DNA from 2 places in the Brevibacillus antibioticus genome. Region 1 is predicted to be linked to the other one. Evidence: predicted binding sites of a transcription regulator. Region 1 holds the regulator's gene; the other holds the start of a gene.
The links. Region 1 encodes CtsR, which represses protease genes until heat stress. Its sites were predicted from a motif close to ATGGTCAATAAAGGTCAAACA; they were not measured.

Region 1 (4,208 bases):
TAGGTTCGGTGTGGAAGCGCGGTAACGCGTGGAGCTGACGAATACTAATCGGTCGAGGACTTATCCACAAATTCTTAGCAATCATGCGTATTCAGTTTTCAGGGAATGAAACCAACCTCTTTACCCCAGAATGGGTAAGGAGGTTTTTTGTTTTTAACGTATCTCACAACAAAAAGTCAAACTCGCGATTATTTTGTCGATAAGTTAGGCCGAATGACCGACAAGTTCCCTCTTGCAGACGGGTCTTGGGGTAGACTAACATGAGAAGGTACCTGATCCAGGCGTTGGAATAGGCGAGGTTATGAAGGAGAATCGTTCATGAAAAAAATTCTAATCTTTTCCGCTTCCATCGGTAACGGACACAACCAGGCAGCGCGGGCCATGCAAGAAAGCTTGGCTGAGAGTGGTTGCACATCAATGATCATCGATACGTTGGAATATATTAGCCCCACCTTTCACAAGATTTTGCTGGAAAGCTATATGAATCTGTTAAGGCTGTCACCTAAGATGTGGGGCAGAATTTATCATAATACAGAAAAAACCCGTTTTTTCGATATGAATGTGCTGATGAATAAGTTATTGGCAAACAAACTTAAAAAGTTGATCAACAGCGTACAGCCGGATGCCTTTATTGCTACGCATCCGTTTGCAAGCTGTATGCTTTCCGTACTGAAAGGGAGAAATGATTGGAAAGAACCAATCTATACGATCATTACTGACTATACCATCCATCCTTCATGGATTAATCACCATATCAATTATTACTTCATCGGTCATGAACAGCTGTATTACCTGTTAGACGTTTATCGACAGGATCATCAAAAATTCATTCCGATGGGCATTCCCATCATGAAAAAATTCAGTTTGCCATTGGAACCGGATTTAATTCGGCAAAAGCTTGGCCTCGCTCCTGAACAAAAGAGTATTATTCTTTCAGGGGGCGGATTGGGTCTCGGCTCGATGGAAAAAGTATTGGATGGACTAGAAGAGATTAACATTCCTCTTAAAACCTTTGTGTTAACAGGGACAAACGACAAGCTGTACAATAAAGTGATCAATCGTACGTATCGGCATGAAGTCGTTCCGCTAAAATTCATCAATAACTTCCACGAATACTTGGAAACGGCTGATTTAATTGTCACCAAATCAGGAGGACTTACATCAGCTGAAGTAATGAGTAAACGGGTACCTATGATTGTTTACAACCCTCTGCCTGGACAGGAAGAGAGGAACAGCCACTTTTTGCTCAATAATGGATGTGCGGTACATGCGAATTTGTCGGAGCAATTGATTTACTTTATCGATGAATTATTGCATAGCCCGTCCAAGGTGGACTATATGCGTAGAATGGGACTGAAAATCTCGAAGCCAGATGCTGCACAACGAATTACTGAGTTTATCATGGATGATATGAATATATGCCAGGAGAAGTAGAATAGCTGCCTAGCCAGACAAAATGGAGGAACCTATGACTGTACCATTCGCTATATTATTTGATATGGATGGCACGTTACTGCAAACAGAAAAGCTGTCGACCCCCGCGTTTATTCGAACGTTTGACCAGCTTCGTCAAAAAGGATTGTGGAAAGGGGAAACCCCTGACGAACGTGAACTGATCAATGTACTGGGAATGACACTCGAGCAAATCTGGGACAAATTATTGCCGGGCGCAAGTGAGGAAGCTATTCGTTCAGCAGACACCTTCTTGCTAGAGAATGAAATCCAGTTACTTAAAGAACGAGTGACCGACCTCTATCCGGATGTAAAATCAACTTTAGAAAAGCTACGTGAAAAAGGATTTTCTTTGTTTATAGCAAGCAATGGGCAGGAAGAGTACATCGATGCCATTTGTCAGGAATACGAGTTGAAGCCACTGATGACCGACCTGTACTCGGCTGGCCGCTTCCGCACGCATTCCAAAAATGACCTAGTTGCAAAATTGTTGTCTGATTACAAAATCGGACAGGCCATCATGGTAGGAGATCGTCACTCCGACGTGGAAGCAGGCAAGACAAACGGTTTATTTACCATTGGATGCGACTTTGGTTTTGCCAAACCAGGCGAGCTTGATGGGGCAGATGTCATCATCACCAGCTTCCCTCAGCTACTGAATCATTTGCCAGCAATCGACACCAATACGCAAGAACAAGCATAAACCATTCCTCAGGGAGTGGTTTTTTTGTTGATCATGTCCAAGTTTCAAGCAGCCCTCTTTTGCCTACACTAGAATGTGTAAGGGACACTTGCGGGCACGCACTAAACCCATTATAATTAACGTCAAAGATAGTCAAAGTCAATAGGTAGCTCATCAGAAACATACACAGAGGAATAGGAGGCGATGACTTGCGTAACATCTCGGACATCATTGAACATCACTTAAAAAGCATCATTACAAACAGTCCCAATGGATCGATCGAGATTCAGCGTAGTGAGCTTGCCGACCATTTTCAATGTGTGCCGTCTCAGATCAATTACGTCATTAATACGCGCTTTACCGTTCAAAAAGGATACATCGTAGAGAGTAAGCGCGGGGGCGGCGGGTATATTCGCATACGCAAGGTGCAGATTGTCAGCAAAGCACGCTTGCAGGAATTGCTAACGGAGGAACTGATTGGTGAGAGTATCAATCAGAGCGTGGGAAATGCGATCGTAGAAAGACTATTGGAGGAAGGCTTAGTCAACATCAGAGAAGCCACCTTGATGAAAATCGCTACCTCGCGAAACGTATTGACGCTAGAAGCTGAATTGCGGGATCGTTTGCGGGCAAATATTTTAAAGCAGATGATCGCGGCAATCTTGTTGAAGTAAAAGGAGGTATGATGTTATGAACTGTGAGGAATGCGGAAAACGACCGGCGACACTTCATTTGACGAAAATCGTCAATGGCGAAAAAACCGAATACCATATTTGCGAGCAGTGTGCTCATGAAAAAGGGGACGTCTTTACCGGCTTTCACAACTTCAGCATCAACAATCTCCTCTCAGGACTTTTAAAATTTGATCCCATGCAAAAGAATGGACGCGAAACGGCAACGAATAAGCCGCTTCAATGCGAAACCTGTGGACTCACATATACTCAATTTAGTAAAAGCGGCCGATTCGGTTGTAGTGATTGCTACACCTTTTTGGGTGACCGACTGGACCCCCTTTTCCGCCGGATTCACGGGAACACACAGCATAGTGGAAAGGTACCAGAGCGTACCGGTGGCAAACTGAAGATCCGTAAAGAGCTAGAGCAACTAAAGCAAGCGCTGCAAAGTCATGTCGCCAGTGAAGAGTTCGAGAAGGCAGCAGAAATGCGTGATCGAATTCGAGCATTGGAACAAAAAATGGCCCAATCGTAGCAAGGGAGGTTAGCTGGTTATGTCCCAAAAGCAGTTTATGCAAAACCCGTGGAGCAATTGGATGAAAGGAGAAGGTCCTGATTCCGACATTGTCATAAGTACACGGCTGCGTATCGCCCGTAACCTGCGCCAGCATCCCTTTCCGTTATTGGCAACGGACTCGCAGGGCGAGGAAGTCGTCAGAAAGGTAACGGAAGTAAGCGATTCGGAGGCAATGCGCAAGCGGCATCAGCTTCAGGTCATCCATATGGATCAAATTAATCCGTTAGAAAAACGTGTGCTCGTAGAAAAGCATCTGGTTAGCCCTCATTTGGCAGAGGAATCTCGCAAAGGTGCGGTATTGCTTCGTGAAGATGAGTCCGTCAGCATTATGGTTAATGAAGAAGACCACATTCGAATACAGGTACTATTACCCGGGTTTCGTTTGAACGAGGCATGGGAAATAGGAACTAAGATAGACGACATTTTTGAGAAAAACTTGAACTACGCGTTCGACGAAACACGAGGATATCTGACAAGCTGCCCAACCAATGTGGGTACGGGAATTCGTGCATCTGTGATGCTGCACTTGCCAGCTCTGGTGATGACGCAGCAGATCAGCAGAATTTTACAGGCAATTAATCAAGTTGGTCTAGTCGTTAGAGGAATTTACGGAGAGGGCAGCGAAGCTCTAGGGAATCTTTTTCAGTTATCCAATCAGGTCACACTGGGGATGTCTGAATCGGATATTCTTTCCAACCTCTACGGTGTAGCCAGGCAGATTATTGAGCAAGAGCGTGTGGCACGTACTTACTTGCTGGAGCATACCCGGGTTTCTTTGGAGGATCGGATTTTTCGGTCGTTTGGCATCCTGATGTACGCTCGC
Region 2 (4,208 bases), 4.4 Mb from region 1:
AATTTGCAGGAACATGTGCATCACGTCCGGGTGTGCTTTTTCGATCTCATCCAGCAGGATAATGCTGTACGGATTGCGGCGTACGCGCTCTGTCAGCTGACCTGCTTCTTCATGGCCGACGTAGCCCGGGGGAGAACCGATCAATTTGGATACCGCGTGCTTCTCCATGTACTCGCTCATATCGAGGCGGATCATGGAATCGCGGGTACCAAACAGCTCCTCTGCTAGCGCTTTGGACAGCTCTGTCTTCCCTACGCCAGTCGGACCGACGAACAGGAAGGAAGCAATCGGTCTGTTTTTCGGTTTCAGACCTGCACGACTGCGTCGAATCGCCTTCGCGACTTGTGTGACCGCCTCGGATTGACCAATGACTTTTGCTTCCAAATGAGCTGCCAGGTTTTTCATTTTCATCTGCTCATCACTTTGCAGTTTGGTAACAGGAATCCCCGTCTTTTGCTCGATCAAGGCTTGGATGTCTGTGACATCAACCTTGACGCGTTGTTCCTTGCCTTCGATTTGATCCAGCTTCTCTAAAATGCCCGCTTCTTCGTCTCGCAGACGGGCAGCTCGTTCGTACGCTTCTTGCTCCGTCGCTTCCTTTTTCTCCTGATTGATTTGCGCCAGACGCTCATGTAACTCTGACGTATCCACCACGGAGGATCTTAGGTTCAAACGCGAGCCCACTTCATCCATGAGATCAATCGCCTTGTCGGGCAAGAATCGATCCTGGATGTAACGATGGGAGTATTCCACGGAGGCACGGATGACTTCATCCGAGTAAGCGACTTGGTGGAATGCTTCGTATTTCGGACGCAAACCTTTCAAAATCTCGATGGCTTGTTCTACGGTTGGTTCCTTGACCATGACTGGCTGCAGGCGGCGCTCCAGAGCAGCGTCTTTTTCAATCACACGATACTCTTTTAACGTAGTTGCCCCAATCAGCTGCAACTCACCACGAGCCAGTGTAGGCTTCAGGATGTTCCCTGCATCCATCGATCCTTCCGCAGAGCCTGCCCCTACCAAGAGATGAATCTCATCCACAAACAAGATGACGTTTTTGCGTTTTTGCAGCTCGGCAATTACTTGCTTCATTTTTTCCTCGAACTGTCCGCGAATTCCTGTCCCTGCAACCAGAGAGGCGACATCTAAAATGTATACCTGCTTGTTTTTCAGCTTGGTCGGTACTTGCCCTTCCGTAATACGCAGAGCGAGGCCTTCCGCAATCGCGGTCTTCCCGACCCCTGGTTCCCCGATCAGAACCGGATTGTTCTTGTTGCGTCGGTTCAAAATCTCAATGACACGCTCAATTTCTTGTTCGCGACCAATCACAGGGTCAATCAGTCCTGCACGTGCCGCATCGTTTAAATTACGGCCTAGGTCATCGAGAATACCTCCGCCACGCTCTGGTGCTTGTGGTTGACTGGAAGATTTTCCCGGACTCACCCGACCTTGGGCAAAGCCTTGCAGAAACTCATCCAATCCAGAGAAGGAGGAGAACGGACTAAAACCCATGCCCACCCCCATTTTGTTGGTCAGTTTTGTCTGGCAGTCTTTGCACAGATCGTATTTTTGCTGCTGATTTTGTACACGTATATGAACAGTCACAGTTGCTTCTCGTTGTTTGCAGATTTCACAATGCATATTCAATCCCCCCAAAAGCGTTGTTTTGGAATTCAGAAGATCTTTGACCTTTCCTGACCTTCGTTGACTTTATTATAGTTTGACCTTCTTTGACTTTCAAGAGGGATTGTATGGTTTTTTACACTTTGCTCTTTTGCAGATAGGGAACGATTGAAAGTAACCCAATAGCAGCTAAACAAGCGCCTACCCACAATGGTGAAATAAGTCCGTAACCACTACTAATTCCGATCCCGCCTAAGGAAGAACCAATGGCAACACCTAATGTAATAAAGGAAGTATGCACAGTGTTTACCATTGTCCCACTGCCTGCTGTATTCATAACTCGTGCGATCATGGCCGGATTCATCGCAACACCTGTCAACCCAATCAGAACAATGGACAGCACAGCGATCCATTTATTTTCGGCGCCTACGGCAAACAGAACCAATGCTGCTAAGAGTATGCTTAATCCCGATACAAGGATTCGCATGGCAAAACGATCAGCAAGTCTGCCAATCACGATATTTCCGATCACGGTCGCGATGCCATAAAGGGCAAGCAAATACGGGATACTCCCTTCCGAAAAAGCCGTTACATCCGTAAGAATCGGAGTAAAATAACTAAACGCTGCGAAGGTACCGCCAATAATCAGCATACTCGTTGCATACGCGGCCCAAAGGTGCGGATTTTGAAAACTGGCAAGCTCATCCTTTACGTTCATCTGGTCTTTGTGTGCGTCGGAAGGGAGCAACCATTGAATCAATACCCCTGATAGCAATACGACGACGGCAACTGCCCAAAAGCTCATTCTCCAGCCGAAATATTGTGCAATCACGGTTGTCAGCGGGAGACCGATGACAGTAGCAATCATTAAGCCTGCCAAAACAATCGAAGCTGCCTTTCCACGTGAATGAGGAGGAACCAAGCTGGCTGAAATACTGACGGAGATGCCAAACGCTGCGGATGAAGCAATACCGGTTAGGATACGTGCAAGCATCATCGATTCGTAATTCCAAGCCATTGCTCCTAACGATTGGCCTAAGAAGAAGAAGACAACCAATGAAAGTAACGCTTGTTTTCGGCGAATGTGCAGGAGAGTTGCCGTTAGTATCGGGCCTCCTATGACCATTGCACCCGCATACGCCGTAATGAAATACCCGATGGATGGGATCGATACACCGAAATCATCGGCAAGCTCATTCATCATGCCAGCCACCATAAATTCAGAAGTCGTCATCGCAAAAATCGCTACCGCTAACAAATAAATCATCGACGGCATCAAGGAACACTCCCTACTCATTTTTGTAACATCCGGTACAAAAATCACTCAAAAAAAGAGCGCATTACGCGCCGAAGATAGATTCCATAGTGCCGTTCATGATTTGTTCCGCCAATGTCCGATTTTGTGTGGACGTATTCAACACACGGAAGCCATAGTAACTGCTTAAAAATAGGCTAGCCAAATCCACAGCAGTTCGTTTTTTGGAGATTTCGCCCGTTCGCAAGCCTTCCTCCATCACTTTTTCCATAGTTTGCTTTAGAAGTTCAACATGTCTGGAGAATATTTCTTCAATCTTGGGATCGTCTTTTGCCCGTTCCAATCCCGCATTGATCAGCAAACATCCCTTTGGATTCGTAGATTCGAAGTCTTCCACCAATGCCCAAGTTAAAAAATTTTGCAACCGTTCTTTCACGGAACCCGGACTGTCCAATAATGCCTGCTGTTCACGAATCCCAGTTTCGTGATAGTGTTCCACCACTGCTTGGTAAAGGTCCTGTTTGCTGCCAAACGTATTGTACAAGCTGCCTTTACCCAGTCCAGTATCACTGCATAAATCGTGCGTAGAACAACCATTGTAGCCTTTTGTCCAAAATGTTTTCATGGCCACATCTACGATGGACGTGTAATCAAAATCACGTGGTCTGCCGCGTTTGCTCACCGGAATCCTCCTTTCGTTTCCAACTGTTATGGAAAATCTTACACATTATGTACCGTTCGGTCAACAAATAAAATGTCTGCAACTGTACAAAACATGCCTATAGAAAAAGCCCATTTTGAAAATCATCTTTCAAAATAGGCTCGATCATTGATTATATTGTCTCTAAATCTTCCCCATTAAAAAGAGTATGCTTGTACTTCATCGAAAGTAGGCAGGGATGGTTGAGCACCGTTCCTTGTCACGACAATCGCTGCAACTTTGCTGGCAAAAGTGGCCGCTTCGGTTTCGGTCATTCCTTGTGTGATCCCAACCGCAAAAGCTGCTGTAAAGGAATCGCCTGCCGCAGTTGTATCTACTGGCTCTACGCGGAAAGCCGGGATATGGGTCGCCTCATCGGCGGTTACTATGAGAGCGCCCTTTTCCCCCAATGTCACGATGACGCGTTTTGGTCCACCAGACAAAAGCTTTTGGGCTGCTGCATGCACTTCGTCTATCGTGGATACAGGCATTCCCGTGAGAATAGAAAGCTCTGTTTCATTTGGGGTTAAGGTATGTACATGGGCTAATAGCTCACTGGATAGCTCGCGTGCAGGTGCCGGATTTAAAATGACCAGCTTGCCGAGTCTGGCAGCCTCTTTGACTGTATAT

Region 2: a site for CtsR is predicted at 1,682-1,702, ahead of E8L90_RS01065 (ATP-dependent Clp protease ATP-binding subunit). Genes of this name have one in related genera too.

What each region holds. Positions count from the first base shown of each region.
Region 1 covers NZ_SZNK01000001.1:4,644,143-4,648,350, reverse strand. Annotated here, with positions in the region: rRNA gene E8L90_RS22380 (23S ribosomal RNA) at 1-68, shown strand, start outside; gene E8L90_RS22375 (MGDG synthase family glycosyltransferase) at 319-1,434, shown strand; gene E8L90_RS22370 (HAD hydrolase-like protein) at 1,469-2,155, shown strand; gene E8L90_RS22365 (CtsR family transcriptional regulator) at 2,344-2,808, shown strand; gene mcsA (protein-arginine kinase activator protein McsA) at 2,825-3,343, shown strand; gene mcsB (protein-arginine kinase McsB) at 3,363-4,208, shown strand, end outside.
Region 2 covers NZ_SZNK01000001.1:228,993-233,200, reverse strand. Annotated here, with positions in the region: gene E8L90_RS01065 (ATP-dependent Clp protease ATP-binding subunit) at 1-1,641, opposite strand, end outside; gene E8L90_RS01060 (MFS transporter) at 1,760-2,899, opposite strand; gene E8L90_RS01055 (TetR/AcrR family transcriptional regulator) at 2,964-3,560, opposite strand; gene rbsK (ribokinase) at 3,737-4,208, opposite strand, start outside.